DNA from 2 places in the Burkholderia territorii genome. Region 2 is predicted to be linked to the other one. Evidence: predicted binding sites of a transcription regulator. Region 2 holds the regulator's gene; the other holds the start of a gene.
The links. Region 2 encodes FliA, which starts transcription of late flagellar genes. Its sites were predicted from a motif close to CTAAAGTTTNNNNNNNNNNNGCCGNTA; they were not measured.

Region 1 (15,023 bases), 400 kb from region 2:
CGCGGCGAACGGCGCGAACAGCGCGTTCGCGCACTACACGGCGGCGAGCGCCGACGTCGAGCTGACCGAAGGCGAACTCGTGCTGCTCGACAGCGGTGCGTACTACGACGCCGGTTTCGCGACGGACTGCACGCGCGTCGTGCTGCGCCGCACGCAGCCGGATACGGTCGCCAGGCCGTGGCAGCGCGAGATCTACACGGTCGCGCTGAAGGCGTGCATCAAGGGGCTCGTCACGCGCTTTCCGAAGACGGCGACGGGCGGCGACGTCGATGCGACGGTGCGCCAGGTGTGCCGCGATCACGGCTACGATTTCGGCCACGGCACCGGGCACGGTGTCGGCATCCACGTGCACGAAGGCGGCGTGCGGTTCGCGCCGGGCGCGAAGTACGGGTTGGTGCCGAACGCGGTGATTTCGGTCGAGCCGGGCATCTACGTGCCGGGCAAGGGCGGCGTGCGGATCGAGAACATCGTGATCGTGCGCGCGGACGACGACGCGTCCGACACCGTGGCGTTCGAGAACCTCGTCACGGTCGGCTACGACTGGGACCTGATCGATCTCGGGATGCTGGACGACGACGAGCGCGCGTACCTGCGCGACTACGAACGGCTTTGCGTGGAACGCGGCACGCAGGTCACCGCGTGTCCGCTGCTTTGAAACGGGGAAGGTGCGCGCGGCCTTGGCAGGGCCGCGCGATGCGCAGCCGGCGCGTCGCTGCGCCGGCGTGACGGGGGCGTCAGTGGAATCGGTGCAGCCGGAGCGGTCGGGGTCTCAGCGCATCAGCGCCGACACGCGCCCGTCGGGGCCGTAGACACCGGCCGGCGCGGGCGCCGAGCGCAGCACCGCGAGCGCGCGCTCGTTGTAGTCCATCCGGATCCGGATCAGCATCCCGTTGGTCGCATTGGCCTGCCGCGCGCGTTCGGCGGCCTGCAGCAGCAACTGCCAGCGGCCGGCGAGGCGGGCATCGCGCTCGGCGGCCTGGTCCATCCCTTTCTTGCCGGCCGGAAAGCCGAGCGCGGACAGCTGCGTGTCGCGCGTGCGCTCGAGCTGCGCGAGCCGGTCGATCAGCTCGGTTTTCCTTTCGACGATGCCGGGCAGCATCTCGAGCGGCTCCGGTGTCGTCAGCGCCTTTTCCTCGTAGGCGAGCAGGGACGCGAACGCTTCGACCGTCGCGTGTTCGTCGTTGACCGTGGCCAGCAGCTCTTCTCTCATCGCGTCATGCTCGTCGCGCCGGCACGCGTGCGCATGCCGGCAAACCAGGGGACCGGTCAGGGCGTGACGGGCCCCGGGCCGGCTCAGTTGCCCTGCGAGCGCTGCTGTTGCAGCAGGTCGCGGGCGGTATTCAGTACGCCGTCGGCGATCTTGTTCACGTCGATCGTCAACGTGCCGTTGTTCAGTGCGTCCTTGATCGACTGGACGAGGGCCGTGTCGATGTCGGCGCTGCCGGAGGCCGACAGCGAACGCAGCTGGCCGGACAGACCCGACAGGTTCACGGTCGTGTCGCCGCCGGTCGATCCTGCGTCGGCCGCCTGCGCGGACGACGACGAAGCCGCGCCGGATTGCGCGCGGGTCGCGCCGTTGCCGGTCGACGCGAGTGGGCTCGGGTTCGGAGTGGAATCGATCTTCACGATGGGTTTCCTGTACGGTATGACCCAGATAACGGCCGGGTCGGCCCGAACTTTAGCATCGTGAGCCCGACATTCTCCGAATAAACAATTCTTTACACTCTTTCGCCGCGATCCGCCCCTAAAGCGGAATTTCCACGGTTCCGGCGTCCTTGACGATCGCCGTGACGATCTGGCCCGCCGCCATCCTGACCCGCACCGACTGGCCCGGCGCCGCATTCGCGAGCGCGCTGCCCTCGGCCGAGATCGTGAAGCCGGGCCCGGCCGCGACGACGCGGACCGTCTGGCCGGCCGACACCGACGCGGCGCTCTTGAGCATGTCCTGGCGCAGCGGCAGCCCGGCCGAGATCCGGGCCAGCGCGGTCGCGCCGACCGCCTGCGCGGGATCGGTGATCACCGCCAGCGGCAGCACCGTCAGGTCGCCGTCGCGCGCGACCAGGTCGGCTGCGGTGAGCGGCTCGCCGGGTGCGATCTGCCGCGCAGCGACGTAATAAGTGGCCTGCACGGCGACCTTCGCCTGCAGATAGACCGTCCACGGCCGCGCGCCGGCGCAGCGCACGCCGACCGTCGTGCGACCCCACAGGCGCGCGCCGGTCGGCAGGAACGGCTCGAGCGTCGTGCACGCGGCGAGTCCGCGCGGAAATGCGGCGGCAACCGTCGCGGTGGTCTTGCCGGGCAGGCCCGCGACCTGCTGCTGCAGGAATGCGAGGGCCGTGCGCCGGATCGTGTCGGGATCCTGCTGGCCGGGCGGGGGCGCCGGCTGGGGTGCGGTGGTGGCCGGGGCCGGCGCGGCGGCAACGGCGGGCGCGGCCGAAGCGGCGCGGGCCGCCGCCATGCGCGCGGCGATGGCCGGGCGCGACGGATTCGATGCGGCATCGGCCGTGCCCGCGACGACGGTCGCGACGGCACCCGGCTCGGCAGCGCGCCGCGCGCCATCGCCCGCGTTCGCGCGCGCGGCGGCGTAGACGGGGCGCGGTGCCGGTGCCGGCACGGCGGCTGGCGGCGCAACGCTCGTCACGACCATCGAGCCGGCCGAGGCCGCGCCATTGATGCCGGCGCCGCCGCTTGCGTCCCGGGCGCCGCCTGTCGTCGGCATTCCCGTACCCGAAGCCCAGGCCGAAGCCGAAGCCGAAGCAGCCGTGCCCGCATTCGCGCCGAACTGCCCGCCGCTCGCCGCGTTCGCATGCGCGAGCGCGGTCTCGGCCGTCTCGCCGCGTCCGGGAATCACGATCATCCCGTCGTCCGCGTACGCGAGCGGCACCGCGAGCCACAGCGCCGCGGCGAGCGCGCATGCACGCGCGATGCGCGTGCCGCGTCCGTCGTTTCCGCGAAATGCGCGTGTCATCGCCGTGTCCTCGAAGCCGTTGATCCGATTCGCATTCTAGGGACGCGGGCCGTCGCGCAAACGATGAATAGAGGGGGCCTTTGCCGCGTTATTCGTCCGATTGCCGGTTGCGGGCGGCGCCTACCATCGCTGTCATGGAAAAAAGCCCCTTGGGCCGCCATCCGGCGCAACGGGCGTGCAGCGCTTCATACGGAGAGACGCACACATGCTGGACAAACTCGATGCCGAATTCGCGTTCGGCCGACAGGCGCTCGACGTGCGCGCCTATCGGCAGGAACTGCTGTCGTCGAACATCGCGAACGCCGACACGCCCGGCTACCAGGCCCGCGACGTCGATTTCGCGTCGACCCTCGCGCGCTCGCTGAAGCAGACGGGCGGCGGCCTCGCGCCGAGCAACGCCGCACCGCTGCCCATGGCGCAGCCGGCCGGCGTGACGAGCGGGATGACGATGGTGTCGACGGCGCCCGGCCACATGGCCGGCACCGCGAAGCTGATTCCGACGGGCGGCCCGGCGGACGACTACGGTCGCGCGCAGTACCGGATGCCGCTGCAGCCGTCGCTCGACGGCAACACGGTCGATCTCGACGTCGAGCGCGTGCAGTTCGCGAACAACGCGCTGCACTACGAAACCGGGATGACCGTGATGACCCAGCAGATCAAGGCGATGATCGCCGCGATCTCGACGAACTCGTAAGCGCGCGCCGCTTCCGAACCCGAACAAGGAGCCTCCATGCCCTCGTTGATGAACATCTTCGGCGTCGCCGGTTCAGCGCTGTCCGCGCAATCGCAGCGCCTGAACGTCACCGCGTCGAACCTCGCGAACGCGGACAGCGCGACCGGCCCCGACGGCAAGCCGTACAAGGCCAAGCAGGTCGTGTTCGCGACCGACCCGATCGGCGGCGCGCGCACCGCGTCCGGCCAGGGCGTGGGCGGCGTGCGCGTGACGAAGGTGGTCGACGATCCGTCGCCGATGAAGTCGACCTACGACCCCGCGAACCCGGCCGCCGACGCGAACGGCTACGTGCAGATGCCGAACGTCGATCCGGTGCAGGAGATGGTGAACATGATCTCGGCGTCGCGCTCGTACCAGGCCAACGTCGAGACGCTGAACACCGCGAAGACGCTGATGCTCAAGACGCTGACGATCGGCACGTAAGCCGCGCGCCGATCGCACTTCCACACCGAGACAGACCCGACAGTTCCGACACAAGGCCACCCAGGATGACTTCCTCCAGCACGACGATCGGCAGCAACGGCACCAACGTGTCGACCCTGCCGACCGACACGATGAACACCAACAACGTGTCGAGCACCGGCACGTCGGCGAGCGACCTGCAGGCGACGTTCCTGAAGCTGCTCGTCACGCAGCTGCAGAACCAGGATCCGACGAGCCCGGTCGACAGCTCGCAGATGACGTCGCAGCTCGCGCAGATCAACACGGTGAGCGGCATCGCGCAGCTGAACACGTCGCTCACGTCACTGTCGACGCAGCTCGCGGCCGGCCAGCAGACGCAGGCCGCGCTGCTGATCGGCACCAACGTGCTCGCGCCGGGCAACAGCGTCGGCGTGAAGAGCGGCGCGGCGTCGCCGTTCGGCGTGTCGCTCGCGAACGACGTGTCGAACCTGACGATCACCGTGAAGGACAAGTCGGGTGCGGTCGTCAACACGATCAACGCGGGCAAGCAGTCGGCCGGCACGGTGCCGTTCAACTGGACGCCGACGGATGCGGCCGGCAACACGCTGCCGGACGGCACCTACACCGTGAGCGCGCAGTACACGGGCAGCGACGGCAAGACGTATACGCCGACCGTGCTCGCGGCCGCGACGGTGCAGAGCGTGATCAAGCAGGCCGACGGCACGGCGGGGCTCGTGCTGTCGAACGGCACGACGGTGGGCTTGACCCAGGTCGCGTCGATCTTCCCGAACACCGCGTCGTCGTCGTCCGGCGGCACGACCACCACCAACTGATCCAGCTTTCTCGAAAACGGAGACCGAAATGGGTTATCAACAGGGTCTGAGCGGCCTCGCCGGCGCATCGAACGCGCTCGACGTGATCGGCAACAACATCGCGAACGCGAACACGGTCGGCTTCAAGTCGAGCACCGCGCAGTTCTCCGACATGTACGCGAACTCGGTCGCGACGTCGGTCAACACGCAGATCGGGATCGGCACGTCGCTCGCATCGGTGCAGCAGCAGTTCGGCCAGGGCACGATCAACACGACGAACTCGTCGCTCGACGTCGCGATCAACGGCAACGGCTTCTTCCAGATGTCGAACAACGGCGTGACGACGTACTCGCGCGACGGCACGTTCCAGCGCGACAAGAACGGCTTCATCGTCGACTCGCAAGGCCGCAACCTGATGGGTTACGCGGCGAGCTCGGGCGGCGTGATCAACACCGCGCAGACCGTGCCGCTGCAGGCGCCGACCACCAATATCGCGCCGACCGCGACGACCAAGATCACCGGCCAGTTCAACCTGAACTCGCAGGACACGGTGCCGACCAAGACGCCGTTCAGCGCGACCGACACCACGACGTACAACTACTCGACGTCGATCCAGGTGTATGACTCGCTCGGCGGCTCGCAGGCGGTCAACATGTACTTCGTGAAGTCGGCGGCCGGCACGTGGGAAGCCTACGCGGGCGTGCAGGGCGGCGCCACGACGGATCTCGGCACGGTCACGTTCAACTCGTCCGGCGCGATCCAGAGCACGACGACGGGCACGCCGGCCACGCCGACCGCATCGCTCGGCCAGTTCCAGTTCACCGTGCCGAACACCGACGGTTCGGCGACGCCGCAGCAGCTCACGCTCGACCTGACCGGCACCACGCAGTACGGCGGCAAGGACGGCGTGAACAACCTCGCGCAGGACGGCTATGCGAGCGGCACGCTGACGACCTTCTCGATCGGCGCCGACGGCAAGCTGACCGGCAACTACTCGAACGGCCAGACGGCGGTGCTCGGCCAGATCGTGCTCGCGAACTTCAACAACCCGAACGGGCTCGTCAATCTCGGCGGCAACCAGTACGCCGAATCGTCCGCGTCGGGCGTGCCGCAGATTTCGGCGCCGGGCAGCACGAACCATGGTTCGCTGCAGGGCAGCGCGCTCGAGAACTCGAACGTCGACCTGACGTCGCAGCTCGTCAACCTGATCACCGCGCAGCGCAACTACCAGGCGAACGCGCAGACGATCAAGACGCAGCAGACCGTCGACCAGACGCTCATCAACCTGTAATGCGCGGATAACCGGCAGCCATGGACCGACTGATCTACACGGCGATGACGGGCGCGTCGCAGTCGCTCGACCAGCAGGCGATCGTCGCGAACAACCTCGCGAACGCGTCGACGACGGGTTTTCGCGCGCAGCTCGCGACCTATCGCGCGGTGCCGATGAATTTCGGCGACGGCAGCAACATCGACCCGTCGACGACGCGCACCTACGTGCTCGCGTCGACGCCCGGCGCGGATTACGCACCGGGCCCGATCACGCGCACCGGCAATCCGCTCGACGTCGCGGTGCAGGGCGCCGGCTGGCTGTCGGTGCAGACCGCCGACGGCGGCGAGGCATACACGCGCGCGGGCAACCTGCATGTCGACGAAAACGGCCAGCTCGTCAACGCGAGCAACCTGCCGGTGATCGGCAACGGCGGCCCGATCTCGGTGCCGCCGAACGCGGAAGTCACGATCGGCAAGGACGGCACGGTGTCCGCGCTGATGCCGGGCGATCCGCCGACGGCGGTCGCGATCGTCGACCAGATGAAGCTCGTGAACCCCGACCCGGCCACGCTCACGCGCGGCAACGACGGGCTGTTCCGCACCGCCGACGGCAATCCGGCCGACGCCGACCCGAACGTGGTCGTCACGCCGAATTCGCTCGAAGGCAGCAACGTGAACCCGGTGACCGCGATGGTCGCGATGATCGACAACGCACGGGCGTTCCAGCTGCAGTCGAAGCTGATCCAGACGGCCGACCAGAACGAGCAGTCGGCGAACCAGCTGCTCAACTTCAGCTGAGCGGCACGGCCGTAGCTACCAGGAGAAGATTCAACATGAACCGATCGCTCTACATCGCCGCCACCGGCATGAATGCGCAGCAGGCGCAGATGGACGTGATCTCGAACAACCTCGCGAACACCAGCACGAACGGCTTCAAGGCGTCGCGCGCGGTGTTCGAGGATCTGCTGTACCAGACGATCCGCCAGCCGGGCGCGAACTCGACGCAGCAGACCGAACTGCCGTCGGGCCTGCAGCTCGGCACCGGCGTGCAGCAGGTCGCGACCGAGCGCCTGTACACGCAGGGCGGCCTCACGCAGACCGGCAACTCGAAGGACGTCGCGATCAACGGCGCGGGCTTCTTCCAGGTGCTGATGCCGGACGGCACGAACGCGTATACGCGCGACGGCTCGTTCCAGACCAACGCGCAGGGCCAGCTCGTCACGTCGAGCGGCTACCAGATCCTGCCGGCGATCACCGTGCCGCAGAACGCGCAGTCGCTGACGATCGGCAAGGACGGCGTCGTGTCGGTCACGCAGCCGGGCTCGAGCAACGCGGTGCAGATCGGCTCGCTGCAGATCGCGACCTTCATCAACCCGGCCGGCCTCGAGGCGAAGGGCGAGAACCTGTTCGCCGAGACCACGTCGTCGGGTGCGCCGAACGTGTCGCAGCCGGGCCTGAACGGCGCGGGCGTGCTCAACCAGGGCTATGTCGAGGCGTCGAACGTGAACGTCGTGCAGGAGCTCGTCAACATGATTCAGACGCAGCGCGCGTACGAGATCAACAGCAAGGCCGTGACGACGTCCGACCAGATGCTGCAGACCGTCACGCAGATGAAGAGCTAACCGGAAAGTCCCGTCGTCGCCATGAAGCAGGTTCGCCTCCTCCCGTCAGCCTCCGTCCGCGCCGCGTGCGCGGTCGCGGTGGCCGCGCTCGCCGGTTGCGCGCAGATTCCGCGCGACCCGATCATCCAGCAGCCGATGACGGCGCAGCCGCCGATGCCGATGTCGATGCAGGCGCCCGGCTCCATCTACAACCCGGGCTACGCGGGCCGGCCGCTGTTCGAGGATCAGCGGCCGCGCAATATCGGCGACATCCTGACGATCGTGATCGCGGAGAACATCAACGCGACCAAGTCGTCGGGGGCGAACACCAACCGCGCGGGCGACACCAGCTTCAACGTGCCGACGGCCGGCTTCCTCGGCGGGCTGTTCGCGAAGGCGAACCTGTCGGCGGCCGGCAACAACAAGTTCGCGGCGACCGGCGGCGCCAGCGCGGCGAACACGTTCAACGGCACGATCACGGTGACCGTCACCAACGTGCTGCCGAACGGCAATCTCGTCGTCAGCGGCGAGAAGCAGATGCTGATCAACCAGGGCAACGAGTTCGTGCGCTTCTCCGGGGTCGTCAACCCGAACACGATCTCGGGCGCGAATTCGGTCTACTCGACGCAGGTGGCCGACGCGCGCATCGAATACTCGGCGAAGGGCTACATCAACGAAGCCGAGACGATGGGCTGGCTGCAGCGCTTCTTCCTCAACATCGCACCGTGGTGACGACGATGCAGCAGCCTCTTTTCCATCGCCTGTCGTCCCGTATGTCGGCCCGCGTGTCGCGCGTGCCTGCCGTCGCGCGGCTCGCCGCCGCGTTCGTGCTGGCGGCCTGCGCGCTCGGCGCGGCACCCGCGCACGCGGAGCGCCTGAAGGACCTCGCGCAGATCCAGGGCGTGCGCGACAACCCGCTGATCGGCTATGGCCTCGTCGTCGGCCTCGACGGCACGGGCGACCAGACGATGCAGACGCCGTTTACGACGCAGACGCTCGCGAACATGCTCGCGAACCTCGGCATCTCGATCAACAACGGTTCGGCCAACGGCGGCACGTCGTCGCTGAACAACATGCAGCTGAAGAACGTCGCGGCCGTGATGGTGACCGCCACGCTGCCGCCGTTCGCGCGGCCGGGCGAGGCGCTCGACGTCACCGTTTCGTCGCTCGGCAACGCGAAGAGCCTGCGCGGCGGCACGCTGCTGCTCACGCCGCTCAAGGGCGCGGACGGCCAGGTGTATGCGCTCGCGCAGGGCAACATGGCGGTCGGCGGCGCGGGCGCGAGCGCGAACGGCAGCCGCGTGCAGGTGAACCAGCTCGCGGCCGGGCGGATCGTCGGCGGCGCGATCGTCGAACGCTCGGTGCCGAACGCGATCGCGCAGATGAACGGCGTGCTGCAGCTGCAGCTGAACGACATGGACTACGGCACCGCGCAGCGGATCGTGTCCGCGGTCAATTCGAGCTTCGGCCCGGGCACCGCGACGGCGCTCGACGGCCGCACGATCCAGCTCGCCGCGCCGGCCGATTCCGCGCAGCAGGTCGCGTTCATGGCGCGCCTGCAGAATCTCGACGTGAGCCCGGACAAGGCCGCCGCGAAGGTGATCCTGAACGCGCGCACCGGCTCGATCGTGATGAACCAGATGGTCACGCTGCAAAGCTGCGCGGTCGCGCACGGCAACCTGTCGGTCGTCGTCAACACGCAGCCGGTGGTATCGCAGCCGGGGCCGTTCTCGAACGGGCAGACGGTGGTCGCGCAGCAGTCGCAGATCCAGCTGAAGCAGGACAACGGCGCATTGAAGATGGTGACGGCCGGCGCGAACCTCGCCGACGTCGTGAAGGCGCTGAACACGCTCGGCGCGACGCCGGCGGACCTGATGTCGATCCTGCAGGCGATGAAGGCGGCCGGCGCGCTGCGCGCCGATCTGGAGATCATCTAAATGGCAGCGAACCTCCCCAACGCAAACGACCTGACGCAGCGCTTCGCGCTCGACGTGCAGGGCTTCGACGCGCTGCGCGCGCAGGCGAAGCAGTCGCCGCAGGCCGGCGCGAAGGCGGTCGCGGGCCAGTTCGACGCGATGTTCACCGAGATGATGCTCAAGAGCATGCGCGACGCGACGCCCGACGGCGGGCTGCTCGATTCGCACACGTCGAAGATGTACACGTCGATGCTCGACCAGCAGCTCGCGCAGCAGATGTCGAAGCGCGGAATCGGCGTGGCCGACGCGCTGATGAAGCAGTTGCTGCGCAACGCGGGGCAGGGCGCGGGTACCGACCCGGCGGCCGATGCCGGCGCGGCCGGGCTCGGCCTCGGCGGCCTCGGCGGCCTCGGTGCGGCCGGCTCGGGCACGTCGGGCAACGAAGGCAGCCTCGCCGCGATGAACGCGATGGCGCGGGCGTACGCGAACGCGTCGAACAACGGCGGGCTCGCCGGCGCGCGCGGCTACTCGGCCGGCAGCGCGTTGACGCCGCCGCTCAAAGGCGCGAGCGGCGTGCAGGACGCCGACGCGTTCGTCGACCGCCTCGCCGGCCCGGCCCAGGCGGCGAGCGCGACGACCGGCATCCCGGCGCGCTTCATCGTCGGCCAGGCCGCGCTCGAATCGGGCTGGGGCAAGCGCGAGATTCGCGCGAGCGACGGCTCGACCAGCTACAACGTGTTCGGCATCAAGGCGAACAAGGGCTGGACGGGCCGCACGGTGTCGGCGCTGACGACCGAATACGTGAACGGCACGCCGCGTCGCGTCGTCGCGAAGTTCCGCGCGTACGATTCGTACGAGCACGCGATGACCGACTATGCGAACCTGCTGAAGAACAACCCGCGCTACGCGGGCGTGCTGAGCGCAAGCCGCAGCGTCGAAGGCTTCGCGCACGGGATGCAGAAAGCCGGTTACGCAACCGACCCGAATTACGCGAAGAAGCTGATCTCGATCATGCAGCAGATCGGCTGACGGGCAGCGGCCGGAGCCGCTCCCCTGCAGCCTTTTTGCAATCTTACGGACCGCGCCCGGCACCCGCCGCGCGCGGTTTCAACGTTTGCGCGAAAAAAACCGGCAATTCGATCTAAACTTTCGGTGAGCACTGCCGCTAAGTGTGTGAGACCTGCAACCGGGCCATGTTCTGGCCCGGTTTTACTGCGCACCGGTCGCCCGGGCGCCCATGAAAAGAAAACCGGCTAGCCATGAATATCGAAACGTCGACCGATCCGAGCCTGGATGCGGGCCATTCCGGGCCTGACTACGCCCGCCGTAATCCGCTGGAGATCGGTGTGCAGCTGCGCAACCTCGTGAACCGCGGCGACTTCCTGACCGTCCAGTACCCGGGCGGCCAGCTCGTCACGCGCCTGCTCGAGGTCGACGTCGGCGCGCGCACGTTCACGTTCGACTGGGGCGCGCTCTCCGAGCAGAACGCCGGCATTCTCGGCGCGTCGCATTGCACGTTCGCGGCGGCGCCCGAAGGCGTGCGCGTGGAATTCACGACGAGCACGCCGCGCGAGACGCGCTACGAGGGGCTCCCGGCGTTCGTCGCCGATTTCCCCGACGTGCTCATGTGCATCCAGCGCCGCGAGTATTTCCGTGTCGATGCGCCGATCGTCGATCCGTTCCTGTGCCGCGGCAAGCTGCCGGACGGCGAGGGCTTCGTGTTCGAGGTGCACAACCTGTCGCTCGGCGGCGTCGGGCTGCGCACGGCCGACGAGCGCGTCGAGGCGCTCGAGGTCGGCACGCTGCTGCCGGAGGTCGAGCTCGAGCTGACCGGTCACGGCAAGCTGTCGCTCGACCTGCGGCTCGTGTCGCAGCGCTCGACCCAGATGCCGAACGGCTCGCGGCGCTACCAGCTCGGCTTTCGCTTCATGTCGCTGCCGGGCAGCGCGGAGAACACGCTGCAGCGCCTGATCACGCAGCTCGAGATGAAGCGCCGCTCGCTCGCGCGGGCCTGACGCATCGCTGTCGCGGCCCCATCCGGGGCCGCTTTCGCACCGGCGCCGGCAGCGTTCGCCGGCGCGCTTGACGGACGGCGCGCACGCGTGCGTCGCCCGCGCATTTTTCCCTCAATTTTTCCGATCCGCGGCCGTTATACCGGGAGTCACGCAACCCGGCGGCCGCAGCGCGGCCGGCTCATCAGGATCGCGCATGTCCAACACACTCATGAACCTCGGTGTCAGCGGCCTCAATGCCGCGCTCTGGGGCCTCACGACGACCGGTCAGAACATCAGCAACGCCGCGACGCCCGGCTATTCGGTCGAACGCCCCGTCTATGCGGAGGCGAGCGGCCAGTACACGTCGAGCGGCTACATGCCGCAGGGCGTGAACACCGTCACGGTGCAGCGGCAGTACAGCCAGTACCTGAGCGACCAGCTGAACAGCGCGCAGTCGCAGGGCGGCGCATTGTCGACGTGGTATTCGCTCGTCGCGCAGCTGAACAACTACGTCGGCAATCCGACGGCCGGGATCTCGACGGCGATCACCGGCTATTTCACCGGCTTGCAGAACGTGGCGAACAGCGCGGCCGACCCGTCGGTGCGGCAGACGGCGATCAGCAACGCGCAGATTCTCGCGAACCAGCTCAACGCGGCCGGCCAGCAATACGATGCACTGCGCCAGAGCGTGAATACGCAGCTCACCAGCACGGTGTCGCAGATCAACACGTACACCGCGCAGATCGCGCAGCTGAACCAGCAGATCTCGGCGGCGAGCAGCCAGGGGCAGCCGCCGAACCAGCTGATGGACCAGCGCGACCTCGCGGTGTCGAACCTGTCGAGCCTCGCCGGCGTGCAGGTGGTGCGCAACGACAGCGGCTACAGCGTGTTTCTCGCGGGCGGCCAGCCGCTCGTGCTCGCCGACAAGAGCTATCAGCTCGCGGCCGTCACGTCGCCGTCCGACCCGAGCGAACTCACCATCGTGTCGCAGGGCATCGCCGGCGCGAATCCGCAGGGCCCGAACCAGGCGCTGCCCGATGCGTCGCTGTCGGGCGGCACGCTCGGCGGCCTGCTCGCGTTCCGCAGCCAGACGCTCGACCCCGCGCAGGCGCAGCTCGGCGCGGTCGCGGCCAGCTTCGCCGCGCAGGTCAACGCGCAGAACGCGCTCGGCATCGACCTGTCTGGCAAGCCGGGCGGCAACCTGTTCACGGTCGCGGCGCCGTCCGTCTATTCGAACCAGGGCAATACCGGCACCGCGTCGCTTTCCGTGTCGTTCGCCAACCCGTCGCAGCCGACGACGAGCGACTACACGCTGTCGTACGACGGCACCAACTACACGCTGACCGACCGCGCGAGCGGCACGGTGGTCGACCAGAAGGCCGGGCCGATGCCGCTGTCGCTCGGCGGGCTGAACTTCTCGTTCTCGTCCGGCGCGATGAATGCCGGCGACCAGTTCACCGTGCTGCCCACGCGCGGCGCATTGACGGGTTTCGGCCTCGCGACGACGAGCGGCTCGGCGATCGCGGCCGCGTCGCCGGCCATCACGTCCGCGTCGAGCACCAATATCGGCACCGGCAAGATCGCGCTGAGCGGGGTGAGCGCCGGCTACCAGGTGCCGACCACCAAGCTGACCTACGACGCGGCGACGAAATCGCTGTCGGGCTTCCCGGTCGGCACCACGGTGACGATCCCGGGCACGCCGCCGACTTCGGTGACGATCAGCAATCCGACCGATTCCGTGCCGTACGACCCGTCGACCGGTGCGGCGATGACGATGTCGGGCACGGCCGCCGGTGCGCTGAACGGCGTGACCGTCACGCTGTCGGGCACGCCGTCGGACGGCGATTCGTTCACGATCGGGCCTTATGCGGGCGGCACGAGCGACGGCAGCAACGCGCTCGCGCTGTCGCAGCTCGTCAACGCGAAGACGCTCGGCGGCGGCACGACGACGCTCACCGGCGCGTATGCGAACTACGTGAACAACATCGGCAATACCGCGAGCCAGCTCAAGTCGTCGAGCACCGCGCAGACGGCGCTGGTCGGCCAGATCACGTCCGCGCAGCAGTCGGTGTCGGGCGTGAACCAGAACGAGGAAGCCGCGAACCTGATGCAGTACCAGCAGCTCTACCAGGCGAACGCGAAAGTGATCCAGACGGCGTCTTCGCTGTTCCAGACCGTGCTGGGCCTGTTCAGCTGACCGGATTCGAGAGGATAGAAACGATGCGGATTTCCACGACCCAGTTCTACCAGCTGAACGTCGGCCAGATGAACGATCAGCAGGCCCAGCTCGCGCAGCTCTACCAGCAGATCTCGAGCGGCGTGAGCCTCACGACGCCGGCCGACAACCCGGTGGGCGCGGCGCAGGCCGTGCAGTTGTCGATGACGTCGGCCACGCTGTCGCAGTACGCGTCGAACCAGAGCACGGCGCTCGCGTCGCTGGGGGCCGAGGACCAGGCGTTGCAGAACGTCAGCACGGTGCTCGGCAACATCCAGTCGGTGATCGTGCGCGCCGGCGACGGTTCGCTCGCCGACAGCGACCGCGCGGCGCTCGCGACGCAGCTCGAGGGCTATCGCGACCAGTTGCTGTCGCTCGCGAACTCGACGGACGGCGCCGGCAACTACCTGTTCGCTGGCTACAAGAACGCCGCGGCGCCGTTCACGAAGAACGCGGCCGGCGGCATCAGCTACGTCGGCGATACGGGCACGCGCACCGTGCAGATCGACGATTCGCGCAGCGTGCCGCAGGGCGACTCGGGCCTCTCGGTATTCATGTCCGTGCAGTCGCTGGGCAGCTCGCCGGTCCAGGCGGCCGGCGCGAGCAACACGGGCACGGCCACCATCGGCAACGTCACGGTGACGGACCCGTCGGCCGCGACGAACGGCCATCAGTTCACGATCACGTTCGGCGGCACGGCGGCCGCGCCGACCTACACGGTGACCGACAATACGGCGTCGCCGCCGACGACCACGCCCGCGCAGGCCTACACGTCGGGCACCGCGATCGCGCTTGGCAGCGGGATGAAGGTGGCCGTGTCGGGCACGCCGGCGGTCAACGATACGTTTTCGGTCACGCCCGCGCCGCAGGCGAGCGGGGTCGACGTGTTCTCGACGCTCGATTCGATGATCACGGCATTGAAGACGCCCGTCACCGGCAACGCGACGGCGATTGCCGCGCTGTCGAACGCGATGGGCACGGCCGCGACGAAGATCAACAACTCGATGCGCAACGTCACGACGGTGCTGGCATCGGTCGGCGGCCGCGAGCAGGAGGTCAAGGCGATGCAGGCCGTGAACCAGACCGCGGCGCTGCAGACGACCAGCAACC
Region 2 (15,023 bases):
TCGATCTGGTCGGTCAGTGGCCGCCGCGGGCCGTCCCGCGCGCTCCGCGCGGCGGCGGACAGCGCGCGACGGCCGGCGCTCCGGCACCGTGCCGCCGCGCCGCGCACGCCCGCTGCTGCGGGGCGCACGCGGCACGGCGGCGCCGGTGCATCAGTAGCGGTAGTGGTTCGGCTTGAACGGGCCGTCCTTCTGCACGCCGATGTACGCGGCCTGCTCGTCCGACAGCACGGACAGGTTCGCGCCGATGCGCGCGAGGTGCAGGCGCGCGACCTTTTCATCGAGGTGCTTCGGCAGCACGTACACCTTATTCTCGTACTGGTCGCCGCGCGTGAAGAGTTCGATCTGCGCGAGCGTCTGGTTCGCGAACGAGTTCGACATCACGAACGACGGGTGGCCGGTCGCGCAGCCGAGGTTCACGAGGCGGCCTTCGGCCAGCAGGATGATGCGCTTGCCGTCCGGGAAGATGATGTGGTCGACCTGCGGCTTGATGTTTTCCCACTGGTACTGGCGGGTCGACGCGACGTCGATTTCCGAGTCGAAGTGGCCGATGTTGCAGACGATCGCGTTGTGGCGCATCGCCTTCATGTGATCGTGGTTGATCACGTGGTAGTTGCCGGTCGCCGTCACGAAGATGTCGGCCTTGTCGGCCGCGTATTCCATCGTCACGACGCGGTAGCCTTCCATCGCCGCCTGCAGCGCGCAGATCGGATCGATTTCCGTGACCCACACGGTCGCGCCGAGGCCGCGCAGCGATTGCGCGCAGCCCTTGCCCACGTCGCCGTAGCCCGCGACGACCGCGACCTTGCCCGCGATCATCACGTCGGTCGCGCGCTTGATGCCGTCGACGAGCGACTCGCGGCAGCCGTACAGGTTGTCGAACTTCGACTTCGTGACCGAGTCGTTGACGTTGAACGCCGGGAACGGCAGGCGGCCGTCCTTTTCCATCTGGTACAGGCGGTGCACGCCGGTCGTGGTTTCCTCGGTCACGCCCTTGATGTGCGCGAGGCGCGTCGAGTACCAGGTCGGGTCGGCGTCGAGGTGCTTCGCGATCGACTTGAAGAGCGCGACTTCTTCCTCGTTGGTCGGCTTCGCGATCACCGAACGGTCCTTCTCGGCCTTCGCGCCGAGGATCAGCAGCAGTGTTGCGTCGCCGCCGTCGTCCAGGATCATGTTCGCGAATTCGCCGTTCGGCCATTCGAAGATGCGGTGCGAGAACTCCCAGTATTCGTCGAGCGACTCGCCCTTGAACGCGAACACCGGCGTGCCGGCTTCGACGATCGCGGCGGCGGCGTGGTCCTGCGTCGAGAAGATGTTGCACGATGCCCAGCGAACGTCCGCGCCGAGCGCCTTCAGCGTCTCGATCAGCACGCCGGTCTGGATCGTCATGTGGAGCGAACCGGCGATGCGCGCGCCCTTCAGCGGCTGCTGCGCCTTGTATTCGTCGCGGATCTGCACGAGGCCCGGCATTTCGGTCTCGGCGATGTTCAGTTCCTTGCGGCCCCAGCCGGCAAGCGCCATGTCGGCGACGACGTAATCCTGGGAAACCTTGGAATCGATAATGGCGTTCATCACGCCCTCCTTTCTAAAAAAGTTCTAGAAATTGGTGACGTGAGCGCCGTTCAGGAAGCGGGCCGGCGCGCATGGTGCCGCGCGGCTGCTTGGTGAAGCTTTCCGAGCCTGGCGGACGCAGGATGGTCCGTCGCAACGCTCCTCGGGAAGCGGGAGCGATTGTAGCAAATCGGCGCGGGAAATGCGCGCCGCGCGCGGCATCGGCGCGCGCGGGCGTCATGAAAGGGTCAGTTCTCCGCGCCGACCCACGCCTGTTCGCGCAGTCGCGCGCGCAGCCGCGCGACGGCCTGGCTGTGCAGCTGGCACACGCGCGACTCGCTCACCTCGAGCACCGCGCCGATCTCGCGCAGGTTCAGCCCGCGCTCGTAGTACAGCGACATCAGCAGCTTTTCGCGCTCGGGCAGCCGCTCGATCGCTTCGACGAGCGCCTCGCGCAGGTGTTCGTCGAGCAGCGACGACAACGGATCGGCGTGATCGACGCGATAGCGGTCGAGGAACGGCTCGTCGTCGGCCGCGCGATCGAAATCCTCGTAATAGATGAGCTGGCTGCCGTGCAGGTCCTGCAGCATCCCCTGGTATTCGTCGAGCGGCATCTTCAGGTGCTGCGCGATCTCGGTCTCGCTCGCGGAGCGGCCGAGCTGCTGCTCGACCTGATGCACCGCGTACTCGACCTCGCGCGACGTCTTGCGCAGGCTGCGCGGCAGCCAGTCGTTGCTGCGCAGCTCGTCGAGCATCGCGCCGCGGATGCGCTGCGTCGCGTACGTCTCGAACTGCGCGCCCTGGTCTTCCTTGTAGCGGCCGGCCGCGTCCATCAGGCCGATCATGCCGGCCTGGATCAGGTCGTCGAGATCGACGCTCGCCGGCATCTTCGCGACGAGCTGCAGCCCCAGGCGCCGCACGAGCGGCGCGTATTGCGCGAGCACGTCGGCCTGGGTCATCTTTCCTTGAGCGTTGTACATCATGGCTCTCTCCTTCCGGTGGCGCTCACGCGGCGTGTGCCGCACCCGCCTCGTACGACGGCTTGCCGCCCGCATGCACGGCGCGGCCGGCGCCCGGGCGCGGGCGCATCGGCCAGTACAGCAGGTCGGCGGCAATCTGCCGGTAATCGCGTGCGGCGGCCGACGACGGGAACGCGTCGACCGCGGTATGCATCAGGTCGCGCGCATGCTCGACGAGCGGATCGGCGCTCACGCAGCCGGCATCGGCGATCGACACCGTCAGGTAGCGGCTCGCAACGCCCGCGAGGTTGTCGAATGCGGTCCTGGCGTCGGCGTGGCTCCCGACGTGATTGGTCAGCACGCGGAACTGCGCGACCGCGTGCGCGAAATGCAGGCGCTTCATGCACGCGTAAGCTTCGGTGATCGCCTGCGCGGCGACCCGCGTGACGATCAGCACGTCGTGCGCCTCGCGCGCGAGCGCGGAGAACGTGCCGTCGGCACCGAGCTGCGCGTCGACCAGCACGATGTCGGCCTGGCCGTCGATGAAGTCGCTCAGTTGCGAATCGCTGTAGCCGTCGCGCGGAGCCGCGCACAGGCCGAAGCCCGCGGCGACGCGCGTGCGTTCGCCGTCGCGCAGCCACGCGCCCGCGAGCGTCGCCGCGGCCGAATGCACGTCGGCGCGCTCGTCGACGACGAGCACGTCCTTGCCGAGCGCGGTCAGCGCGGCCGCGACGTTGACGACGGTCGTCGTGCAGCCGACGCCGACCGGCCCGCCCGTCACCGCGACGATGCGCGACGCGCGCCCGGCGAGCAGGCGCCGCAGCCCTTCGGCCTGGTCGATGATCCGTTTATCCAAATCGCACCTCGTGCAGCTCGGCGGTGGAACGTGCGGTCAGTGCGGAAAGCAGCGTCGGCATGTCCTCGTCTTGCGGCACGAAGGGCGAGCCGTCGCGCGGCACACAGAACGCGCTTTTCAGCAGGAAGCGGGTCGATGCGACGTACAGGTTTTCCGGCACCTTCTGGCCGGTCGACACGTAGTGGACCGGCAGCTTGTAGCGGATCACCGTGTCGAGCACGCCGCCGAGGTGGGTCGCCTCGTCGAGCTTGGTCAGGATGCAGCCGGCCAGGTCCGGATATTCGGCCGCACTGCGGTACGCCTGGACGACCTCGTTGAGCGTGTCGCCGTGGCTCGTCGCGTTGAGCAGCAACAGGCGCTGCACCGGCGCGTTCGCGCCGTGCAGCATCGCGATCTGGTCGGACAGCGCGCGGTCGCGCTGGCTCATGCCGATCGTGTCGATCAGCACGATGTGCTTGTTGCGCAGCTCGGACAGCGCAAGCTCCAGATCGCCCGCGTCCTTCACCGCGTGCACGGGCACGCCGAGGATCTTGCCGAAGATGCGCAGCTGCTCGTGGCCGCCGATCCGGTAGCTGTCGGTGGTCAAGAGCGCGACCTTGCTCGCGCCGAAGCGCATCACGCAGCGCGCGGCGAGCTTCGCGGTGGTGGTCGTCTTGCCGACACCGGTCGGGCCCATCAGCGCGAACACGCCGCCGCGCTCCATCAGCGCGTCTTCGCTCTCGAGCACCGGCAGGTTCGCCGCGAGCACCGACTGCGCCCATTCGGCGGCCTGCTCGAAGGTCTGCGCGCCGTCGCCGGACGGCAGGTTGTCGACCAGCATGCGCACCAGCTGCGCGGAGAAGCCGGCCGAGAACAGGTGTCTGGTCAGCGCGCCGTGCACCGGGCTGCGGCGCTGGCGGTCGTGCCACATCAGGCTGTCGAACTGCTCCTCCATCATCCCGCGCATCGCGCCGAGCTCGTGCATCACGGTGTCGTTGACGATGCTCTCGATGCGCGTCTTCACCGCGTCGGCCACCGCGGCGGCCGCTTCCGCGGACAGGCGCGTGCGTTCGGCCGGCTTCGCGGCGCCCGCTTCGCCGTGGCGAACCGTGGCGGCGGCAGCGGACGGCATCCGGCGTTCGGCGTCGCGCACGATGTCGCGCGCCCAGCCGGCCGGCGTGGCCGGTGCGGCGTCCTGCGGCGTGCGGGCCGGCGACGGCGGCGCGGCCGGTACGGCCTGCGCGCGGGCGATCAGCGCTTCGCGCTGCTGGGTCAGGCGCTTCGCGTGCTCGACGAGCCACGGCGCGGGTTCGGATGCCGCGGCCGGTGCGGCGGCAGCCGCTGCGTCGGCGGCAGTGGCAGCCCCGGCCGGCGCCGGCGATGCCGTGTCCGCGGCGTGCGCATCGGCGTCGAAAGCGGCCTGCCGGCTTGCCGGCTCCGTCGCTTCGGCACTCGCGCCGAACACCGACGAGAACACGTCGGGCAGGCCGCCTTCGCCCGCCGCATACGGGTTGACGGCCGGGCGCACGGGCGCGGCAGCGGGGCGCGACACGATACCCGGGACGGCCGCTGCCGGCACGGATTCCGGCGCGCGCGGCGCGAGGGTGCGCGCGCGGGCGGCGGCCGGCGGTGCGACCGCAGCGAGATCCGAGTCGGCGAGTGCGACGATTTCGACGCTGCCGTCATCGAGCGTGCGATTCGACAGCACGACGGCGTCGGCACCCAGTGCCTCGCGCACGAGACGAAGCGCGTCGCGGCTGGTCGCGCCGGTGAATTTGCGAATGTTCAAGCGGAACCCCCGATGACGTTAACGACTTTGATCGTGCGTGTGTCCGGCACTTCGGCATACGACAGCACTTTCAGTTGCGGCAGGCTGCGGCGCAGGAAACGCGCGAGCATCGCGCGCAGCGCGTGCTGCACCAGCAGCACCGGCGGCAGCCCGAGATTCTGTTGACGCAGCATCGCCTGTTGCGTGCCGGTCAGAAGGTTGTGCGCGAGGCCGGGCTCGAGGCCCGGGTTCGCGCCGGTGGCGAGCGCCTGCGACAGCACGCGCTCGAGATTCGAATCGAGGCCCATCACCTGCATCTCGCCCGAGCCCGGATACCACTGCTGCGTGATCGCGCGGCCGAGCGACAGCCGCACCGCGGCGGTGATCTCGTACGCGTCGCCGCGGCCCGCGTGTTCGGACACGGCCTCGAGGATCGTGCGCATGTCGCGGATCGGCACGCCTTCCTCGAGCAGGTTCTGCAGCACTTTCTGCAGCGTGGTGAGCGAGATCGTCTTCGGCACGAGATCCTCGACGAGCGACGGCGCATCCTTGCCGGTGCGCTCGACCAGCGCCTGCACTTCCTGGCGGCCGAGCAGCTCGGCCGCGTGCTGGACGACCAGATGGTTCAGATGCGTCGCGACGACCGTGCTCGCATCGACGACCGTGTAGCCGTACACCTGCGCCTGCTCGCGCATCGCGACGTCGATCCACACGGCAGGCAGCCCGAACGCCGGATCCTGCGTCGCGGCGCCCGGCAGCGCGGCCGTCACCTGGCCCGGGTTGATCGCGAGCCACTGGCCCGGGAACACTTCGCCCGCGCCGATCTCGACGCCCTTCAGCGCGATCCGGTACGCGTTCGGCCGCAGCTCGAGGTTGTCGCGGATATGGATCACCGGCGGCAGGAAACCGATCTCCTGCGCGAATTTCTTGCGGATGCTCTTGATGCGCTTGAGCAGTTCGCCGTCGCTGTTCTTGTCGACGAGCGGAATCAGCCGGTAGCCGACTTCGAGGCCGAGCGGATCGATCAGCTGCACGTCGTCCCAGGTCGCCTCGTGCGCGTCGCCCGGCAGCGCGGCGGGCGGTGCGATCTCGGTCACGTCGCCGGCCGCCGCGCGGGCCGCCGCGCGGCGCGTCTGCGTGCGGGCCAGCCAGATCGCGCCGCCGCCGAGCGCGAGGAACGCGAAATGCGGCATGCCCGGGATCAGGCCCATCAGCACGATGATCGCGCCGGTGATCGTCAGCACGCGCGGGTTCGTGAACAGCTGGCCGGTGATCTGCGTGCCGATGTCCTCGTCGGTCGCGACGCGCGACACGATCACGCCGGCCGCCGTCGAGATCACGAGCGATGGGATCTGCGCGACGAGACCGTCGCCGATCGTCAGCAGCGTGTAGTTGGTGCCGGCCGCGGCGAACGACATGTCGTGCTGCACCATCCCGACGATCAGCCCGCCGATCACGTTGATCGCCATGATGATCAGGCCGGCGATCGCGTCGCCGCGCACGAACTTCGACGCGCCGTCCATCGACCCGTAGAACTCGGCTTCCTGCGATACGGCGAGGCGCCGCTTGCGCGCCTGTTCCTCGTTGATGAGGCCGGCGTTCAGGTCGGCGTCGATCGCCATCTGCTTGCCGGGCATCGCGTCGAGCGTGAAGCGCGCGGACACTTCCGCGATCCGCCCCGCGCCCTTCGTGATCACCATGAAGTTGATGATCATCAGGATCACGAACACGACGATGCCGACCGCGAAGTTGCCGCCGACGAGGAAGTGGCCGAACGCCTCGATCACCTGGCCGGCCGCGTCGGGGCCGGTGTGGCCTTCGAGCAGCACGACGCGCGTCGACGCGACGTTCAGCGACAGGCGCAGGAGCGTCGAGAACAGCAGCACGCTCGGGAACGCCGCGAAGTCGAGCGGCTTCATCGTGTACATGCTGACGAGCAGCACCATCACCGACAGCGCGATGTTGAACGTGAACAGCAGATCCAGCAGCAGCGGCGGCAGCGGCAGGATCATCATCCCCAGGATCATGCAGATGAGGATCGGGCCCGCGAGCGCACGCAGGTTGGTGCCGGCGAACGGATTCTGGCGCTTGGCGAACAGGCCGGTGGTCGGGGGGCTCATGCTGCGTTTCCTTGCTTGCCGAGCGTGTCTTCGGCTTCCTCGCGCTCGTCGTCGGCCGCGACCGACGACCCCTTGTCGAGTTCGGCCGGCACGTCGAGATCGACCGGCGCGGCCGGGAAGGCACCGCCTTCCGAACGGAACCGCCGCAGCTGATAGACCCACGCGAGCACTTCGGCGACGGCCGAATACAGCGAGCCGGGAATCTCGCGTTCGAGTTCGACGTTGTGATACAGCGCACGCGCGAGCGGCGGCGCTTCGAGCAGCGGCACGCTGTGCTCGGCCGCGAGTTCGCGGATGCGCGCGGCGACGAGGTTCACGCCCTTCGCGACGACCTTCGGCGCGCGCATCTCGCCATCCGTGTACTGCAGCGCGACGGCGAAGTGCGTCGGGTTCGTGACGACCACGTCGGCCTTCGGCACGGCGGCCATCATCCGGCGCCGCGCGATCGCGCGCTGCTGCTGGCGGATGCGGCCCTTCACGTGCGGATCGCCTTCGTTCTCGCGATGCTCGCGCTTCACTTCTTCCTTCGTCATGCGCAACTTCTTGTTGTACTGCCAGAGTTGGTAAGGCACATCGAGCGCGGCGACCACCAGCATCCCGGCGACCGTCGTGCCGCAGCACACGGCGACCAGGTGCATCGCATCGGCCAGCGCCGAGCCGAGCGGCTGGGTCGCGAGGCCGAGCAGCTCGTCCTTGCTGCGCCAGATCGCGATCCCGCCGATCCCGCCGACGACGATCGTCTTCGCGAGCGACATCCCGAGCTGGATCGGCCCCTGGATCGAGAACATCCGGCCGAGGCCCGCGATCGGGTTCAGGCGGTCGAATTTGAGCTCGAAGGTCTTCTGCGAGATCAGCCAGCCGCCGAGCGCCATCGGCGCGAGCAGCGCCGCCAGCCCGGTGAGCGCGAGAAGCGGCAGCAGCGCGGCGAGACCTTCGACGCTCGCGCTGCCGGCCGCCGACAGCATCCGGTGCGTGTCGAACGCGGTCGCGCGGTCGAACGCGAACGCGCCGCGCAGCATCGTCTGCAGATGGGCGCCCGACGGACCCGCGAGCAGCCACGCGCCGTAGAACCCGGCCGCGAGCAGCGCGAACGAAGCCAGTTCGCGCGAACGCGCGACCTGCCCCTCCTCGCGCGCCTTCTCACGGCGCCTCGGAGTGGCGGCTTCGGTTCTGTCGAGATCGCTCTCGTCTGCCACGGGGCCTCCAGTCGGGTACGGCGAAATGCCGCTTTCCAGTGACACCGATTATTCATGCGCGCGTCAAACGCCGATCGGTCGAGCAAAGCCGGGAAAGGGGGGTATTTCGGAGAATCGGGCGAGCCGGTGCGACGGGCGGTCGCGGGCAGGCGCGGCGCGCCGGGAGGCGGCGGGAACCGCGTTCGGACGAAGGCGCGGTGAAGCGGATGAAGCGGGTGAAGCGGATGAACTGGTGAAGCGGGTGAACGGGTGAAGCGGGGAATCGACGCAGCCGTGAAGCGGTCGTCGGCCCGCCCCCGGCGCGACGGCGTCGCGCGCGGGGGCGGGCGGCGCTCAGATCGCCGGAATCGGATCGAGGCCGAAACGGTTCGGGCCGTTGGTGCCGCGCGAGCACATCCACACGAGCAGCAGGATCCCGCCGACGATCGGAACGAACCCGACCAGCAGGAACCAGCCCGAGCGGCCCGTGTCGTGCAGGCGGCGGACGGTGACCGCGAGGCTCGGCAGCACCAGCGCCAGCGACACGACGGCCGCGACGATCAGCAGCAGCAGCGACAGCGCGCTCGCATCGCGCCCCGCCATGGTGATCACCTGGCAGACGATCGACACGACGCCGGTAAGCAGCGCGAAATACCAGTATTCGGCACGGCGCGCGCGGCCCTCGAATTTCGCGTATTGATTGAATGCGGAACGAACAGCCTCGGTGAAATTCATTTTATTGCCCTCATGTTTTATATCGGCGACCCTGGATACGACGCGGGCATTATAAATTTTAATTTCCGGGCATTGCATCTCTTTTCGTGCGCCGGCCGGCTCGCATGCGGCCTCTCATAGCACTGGCGCGGCTTCAGCGGCGGCAGACCATTTCGCCGGCGGGTACGTCACGCGATTTTTATAATCGCATCACTCCAGCATAAAGCCGCACCATATAATCCATAGCTTGATTACACCAGCATGAAACGCGCCACGATCGATAATCGAATCGATCGTTCGGCACGCATTTACCCCAGCCGGCGGGAATATCGCCGGGCGTCGCGCGCCCGTCGAGATCGGCGTGGCCCGGCAGCCGCTCGCGCTAGCCTGCCGCCGCCTGCTCGAGCACGTGGAGATCGAGCTTCTTCATCTTCATCACCTGCGCCATGACACGTTCGGCGCGTGCCGGATCGCCCGCCATCAGCTCGGGCATCTGCACGGGCACCACCTGCCACGACACGCCGAAGCGGTCGCGCAGCCAGCCGCACTGCTGCGCACGCTCGTCGCCGCCTTCGGTCAGTGCTGCCCAGTAACGGTCGATCTCCTGCTGGTCGCGGCAGTTGACGACGAACGACACGGCCGGCGTAAGCGGAAACGCCGGGCCGCCGTTCAGCGCGAGAAACGCCTGCCCGTCCAGTTCGAACGACACCGTCATCACCGCGCCCTCCGCCTGCCCGGACGCCTGCGCCCCGGATTTGCCGTAGCGGGCGACGTGCAGGATGCGCGCATCATCGAATACCGACACGTAGAAGCGGGCGGCCGCCTCGGCGTCGTGGTCGAACCACAGAAACGGCGTGATGCGTTGAATACGCTGGCTCATGGCGCTGTCTCCTCGATGTCGTGCCGGCACCGGTGCCGGTCTTATATCGTAGGCGCTATGCCGGCACGCTGCGGCCGCCCGGCGCGTAGTGCGTCGCCGACGGCACACGCAAAAAAAAGGGGGCGATCGCTCGCCCCCTTTCCCGCTGCCGCCGTTCGGGCGCGATCAGAACGCGACGTAAGGCTGCGCGCCGCCGCTGCCGGTGCGGTCCATTCCGAAGTAGATCGTCTTGCCGTAGAAGTGCGGCATGCCGATGTCGAGCCAGCCGGCCGCGCCGAACGGGCCGGCGATGTCGTTGAACGCGAACGTCGACGGATTCGCGAACAGCGCATCGGCATTCGCGACCGGCATCGACACGCCGCCCGACACACCGTTCTTGCCGGTCAGCGTCGCCGTATAGGTGGTCGTCGACGACGGGCAGTAGAACTGCGTGTTGGTCGAGCAGGCCTTCTGCGTCGAATCGTTGAAGAAGTACGCGTTCGAGCCCGTATCGAAGAACGCGGTCACGCTGCCGCCGAGGAACGTCGCATCGACGTCGCCCGTCGTCGTCGACGTCAGCACCGTCGACGCGCCGAGCGCGTTGTTGCTCTGCGTATTGATCCCGAACGTGAGCAGGCCCGTCGCGCTGCCCTGCCCGCTGTTCGAGATGTTCGGCATCTGCACGATCACGCCGTTGTTGTCGGTCGCGAAGCGATGGACCGGGTTGGCCACCTGCTGCGCGACCGGCACCAGCGCCACCGCGCAGCTGGAATTGCCGTTCGGGCATGCGTAATAGTTGTTCGACGTCGCCGACGTCGAGGTCGCGCAGGCCGTGCCGCAATCAACCGGCGCCGGCCCGATGCCGAGGATGCCGTTCGCGCCGAGGTCGCTGGCCGTGTTGGCCGACGTCCGGGCGCCATTGTTCGAGCACGAACCCGGCACGTTGCTCGTGCCGAGATCGCCGATGATCTGCACCGGCAGCGAGCTCGCCTGCTCGGTGCCGATCGACAGGTCGACGGTCCGCACGGAGCCCCACGTGAAGCTCGACACGAACTTGCCGCACTCGGCCACCGGCGCGCCGCCGGCGGTCGTTTGCGGCAGGTTGTTCAACACGCCCGACGACAGCGCGCTGCTGACCAGCCGCAGCCCGTACGATGCCGTATCGACCAGCACGTTGTTGACCACCTGGCAGTTCGACGTGCCCGGCACGCAGATCTTCACGTTGACGGTCGGGATGTTGATCACGTGCGCGACGCCGGTGCCGACCGTGATCACGGCCGTGTTCGCGGTATTGCCGTCGGAGACGCTGGAGCCGCCGCCATTGCTGGCGCCCCCGCCGTTGTTGTCGTCGCCGCCGCCGCAGGCGGTCACGAGCATGGCCGTCGCGGCCGCGACGCTCAGCAGGCCGAGCCAGCGCTTGAAGGTACGAGGAATTCGCAAGATCGCTCTCCCGCTGTCACTGGATGTCGTTGCCGGTCAGCCCGGCAGGCAGCGCCGTCGGCAGCCATGCCTGGCCCGCGAAGGCGCCCATGTGGCCGCCCGTGCGGATCACGAGGCCGCTCGTATCGACGGACACGGGCGCGCGCCAGCCGCGCGCCGCATGCGCGACCTGGACGCCGGCGGTGTACTGCGGGAAATAGCTGCCGAGCAGCGACTCGAGGTCCGGCATGCTCGGCCCGCGCCACGCGAGGCCGAACACGGTGCCCGCCGCGCTCGTGTATTCGTGGATGACGGTGCCCGACCCGAGCGTGATCTCGCGCACGGTATAGGCGGCCGCGTTCGCCTGCGCGCCGTCGGCGGAGCGCATCGCGCGCTGCAGCGCGCGCACCGTGGCGGCGCGATCGTCCGCCGGCGGCGACATCGGCGCGCCGCCCAGTTCGGCCTGTGCGTGGACGGCCCACAGCACACCCATTGCGGCCGTCGCGTGCGCGGCGGCCCAGCCCAAGCGTTTCAGCTTCACGTTCCCCCCCAAGGGACTGGCTTCGTTGCCGGCGGCGCCGCCATCAGGCGCTACGCCGCGGGCAAACAAATCAAAGTCTTAAGAATGACGCTTCGTTGCTGCTGACGCGTAGTATGCCTGCGGAGTGTGTCGCAGTGTCAATTCCGCGTTGCGTGACGCACCGCAGCATGCCGCGCGGCACAACCCGGGCATGGGGGAAAGCCATGCGCACCGGGCCGCTCCGCGATCGGGAGCGACGTCGATGCGATGGCGCGGGATCAGAAGCCGAGGCTCGCGAGCAGGTCGTCGACCTGCGCCTGGTCCTGCACGACGTCGGACTTGCCTTCCGGCGCGATCTGCGGCCCGTTCAGCAGCGACTCGGGGCTGCCGGTCGCGCTGATCTGCTCGGCCGCGAGCGCGGCCGCGGTCGCCGCGAACTGCTCGCGCCGCTCGGGCGCGATGTTCTCGACGAGCACGGTGAGCAGTTGCTGCTCGATCAGGTAGACCATGTCCATGATCTTCTTGATCACCTGCCCGGTCAGGTCCTGGAAATCCTGCGCGAGCATGATCTCGAGCAGTTGCGCGCTGGTCGCCGACGCCGCCTCCGGCAGCGTGCGCAGGAACGTGCGCGTGTCGTCCATCAGCTCGCGCACTTCCGCGTGCTCGATCGGCGCCGCATACCACTGCGCCCAGCGCGCGTCGAGCGCCTCGGCCTCGTTCTGGATGCGCTCCTGCATCGGCTTGGCGACCTCGATCGCGTTCAGCACGCGCTCGGCCGCCTGCTCGGTCATCGTCGCGACGTAGCGCAGCCGGTCGCGCGCATCGGGCACGGCTTCCGCCGCGCGCTCGACATGCTTGTCGAGCCCGAGCTCGCGCATCGAATCGCGCAGCGTGCGCGTGACGTGGCCGATGCGCGCGAGGATCCGGTCGCTCGCGTAATCGGCGCCTTCGGCATGGCCGTCGGCGTTGATTGCCGCGCCGGCAAGCGCCGCATGGATCGGCTCGTTCACGTCAGCTCCCGGCCTTGGCCATCTTGTCGATGATCTTGTTCAGCTTCTCGTCGAGCGTCGCGGCCGTGAACGGCTTCACGACGTAGCCGCTCGCGCCTGCCTGCGCGGCCGCGATGATGTTCTCCTTCTTCGACTCGGCCGTGACCATCAGCACCGGCAGGTGCGTGAGCGTCGCGTCCGCGCGAATTTCCTTCAGCATCGCGAGGCCGTCGAGGTTCGGCATGTTCCAGTCGGAAATCACGAAGTCGAAGCCGCCGCCGCGCAGGCGCGCGAGGCCGGCCGCGCCGTCCTCGGCTTCGTCGACGTTCGTGTAGCCCAGTTCCTTGAGCAGGTTGCGGACGATCCGGCGCATCGTCGGGAAGTCGTCCACCACCAGGATTTTCATGCTCTTGTCCATCGTCGTTCCTTTGCAGATTCGTTACCGTCGGGGCCCGCAGCATCGCACGTGCCCCGTGACATTTCATTCAGACGCGCTGTACGCGGTCGCCCATCGTCGCCAGTCGCGCCATCACGCGCCGGCTCATCTCGGAGAGCGGCGCGACCTCGTCCGCGCCGCCGAGCGCGATCGCCTCGCGCGGCATCCCGAACACGATGCAGCTCGCCTCGTCCTGCGCGAACGTGTGGGCGCCCGCGCGCTTCATGTCGAGCAGCCCGGCCGCGCCGTCGCGGCCCATCCCCGTGAGGATCACGCCGATCGCGTTCTTGCCCGCGTGCTGCGCCGCCGAGCGGAACAGCACGTCGACCGACGGCCGGTGGCGGTTCACCGGCGGCTCGTCGGACAGCTGCGCGATGTAGTTCGCGCCGCTGCGCGCGAGCAGCAGGTGCGCATGGCCCGGCGCGATGTACGCATGGCCCGGCAGCACGCGCTCGCCGTGCTCGGCTTCCTTCACCGCGATCCGGCACAGGCCGTTCAGCCGCTGCGCGAAGGATTTCGTGAAGCCGGGCGGCATGTGCTGCGCGATCAGCACCGCCGGCGCGTCCGGCGGCAGCGGCGTCAGCACCTCGCGGATCGCCTCGGTGCCGCCCGTGGACGCGCCGATGATGATCAGCTTCTCGGTACTGACGAGCGGGTTGTTGACCATCGGCGCGGCGCTCTGGCCGCTCGCCGCGCGCACGGCGGCCTGCGGTTGCGGCGCCTGGCGCACGCGCGCGCGCGAGGCCGCGCGGATCTTGTCCGCGAGCTTTTCCGCGTAGTCGAGCATGCCGTCGCGAATCCCGACGCGCGGCTTCGTGACGAAATCGACCGCGCCGAGTTCGAGCGCGCGCAGCGTGATCTCGGAGCCGCGCTCGGTCAGCGACGACACCATCACGACCGGCATCGGGCGCAGGCGCATCAGCTTCTCGAGGAAGTCGAGCCCGTCCATGCGCGGCATTTCGACGTCCAGCGTCAGGACGTCCGGGTTGTGCTGCTTGATGAGTTCGCGCGCGACGAGCGGATCGGGCGCGGTCGCGCACACTTCCATGTCGGGCTGGCTGTTGATGATCTCCGTCATCAGGCTGCGGATCAGCGCCGAATCGTCGACGCACAACACTTTGATCTTCTGCACTGCGGTCATGCCTCCTGCTTTCTCGAAAGGTTGGCCGCATACGGGCTGCCGGCCTTCGTGTTCGTCGTCTGCGCGCCCGCGCCGCCGCGCGCGCCGAACAGCTCGATGCGCGGGCGGGCCGGCGGCGGCGCGGCCGGCCGTTTCGCGGCGAACAGCTCGACGTGCGCGCGCTGCCGCTCGGCGCGCAGGCGGTCGGCCTCGCGCGCGAGCGCGGCTTCGCGCTCGGTCACGCCCGGCACCTGCAACCGCAGCTTCTTCACCATCGCGCGGCCGGTGCGCGGCATGAACGCAACCTTGCGCGGGTGCACGCCCTGCAAATCCTCCGCGGTGATGCGGATGCGTTCGAGCGCGAGATAGCGGCGCACGAAATCCGCGTTGCGGTCGCCGATGTTGATGGTCGTCATTCCCGCCAGCACCGCCGCACCGCCGAACACCTTCGCCTCGAAGCGCTCGCGGCGCCCGCCGGCCTTGATCAGTTCGTTGATGAGCACTTCCATCGCGTACGCGCCGTAGCGCATCGACTCCGACGCGGCCGCGCCGGCATCGGCA

Region 1: a site for FliA is predicted at 11,830-11,856, ahead of flgK (flagellar hook-associated protein FlgK). Genes of this name have one in related genera too.

What each region holds. Positions count from the first base shown of each region.
Region 1 covers NZ_CP013366.1:3,240,216-3,255,238, reverse strand. Annotated here, with positions in the region: gene WS51_RS25495 (M24 family metallopeptidase) at 1-655, shown strand, start outside; gene WS51_RS25490 (flagella synthesis protein FlgN) at 770-1,210, opposite strand; gene flgM (flagellar biosynthesis anti-sigma factor FlgM) at 1,294-1,626, opposite strand; gene flgA (flagellar basal body P-ring formation chaperone FlgA) at 1,745-2,968, opposite strand; gene flgB (flagellar basal body rod protein FlgB) at 3,174-3,662, shown strand; gene flgC (flagellar basal body rod protein FlgC) at 3,699-4,124, shown strand; gene flgD (flagellar hook assembly protein FlgD) at 4,190-4,936, shown strand; gene flgE (flagellar hook protein FlgE) at 4,965-6,206, shown strand; gene flgF (flagellar basal-body rod protein FlgF) at 6,227-6,985, shown strand; gene flgG (flagellar basal-body rod protein FlgG) at 7,021-7,809, shown strand; gene flgH (flagellar basal body L-ring protein FlgH) at 7,831-8,520, shown strand; gene WS51_RS25440 (flagellar basal body P-ring protein FlgI) at 8,526-9,725, shown strand; gene flgJ (flagellar assembly peptidoglycan hydrolase FlgJ) at 9,726-10,733, shown strand; gene WS51_RS25430 (flagellar brake protein) at 10,964-11,719, shown strand; gene flgK (flagellar hook-associated protein FlgK) at 11,913-13,895, shown strand; gene flgL (flagellar hook-associated protein FlgL) at 13,919-15,023, shown strand, end outside.
Region 2 covers NZ_CP013366.1:221,080-236,102, reverse strand. Annotated here, with positions in the region: gene ahcY (adenosylhomocysteinase) at 151-1,569, opposite strand; S-adenosyl-L-homocysteine riboswitch at 1,604-1,719, opposite strand; gene WS51_RS11765 (RNA polymerase sigma factor FliA) at 1,797-2,531, opposite strand; gene WS51_RS11760 (MinD/ParA family ATP-binding protein) at 2,554-3,363, opposite strand; gene flhF (flagellar biosynthesis protein FlhF) at 3,356-5,131, opposite strand; gene flhA (flagellar biosynthesis protein FlhA) at 5,128-7,230, opposite strand; gene flhB (flagellar biosynthesis protein FlhB) at 7,227-8,426, opposite strand; gene WS51_RS11740 (DUF805 domain-containing protein) at 8,760-9,140, opposite strand; gene WS51_RS11735 (VOC family protein) at 9,502-9,999, opposite strand; gene WS51_RS11730 (DUF3443 domain-containing protein) at 10,165-11,418, opposite strand; gene WS51_RS11725 (DUF2844 domain-containing protein) at 11,435-11,938, opposite strand; gene cheZ (protein phosphatase CheZ) at 12,196-12,927, opposite strand; gene cheY (chemotaxis response regulator CheY) at 12,929-13,324, opposite strand; gene WS51_RS11710 (protein-glutamate methylesterase/protein-glutamine glutaminase) at 13,392-14,483, opposite strand; gene cheD (chemoreceptor glutamine deamidase CheD) at 14,480-15,023, opposite strand, start outside.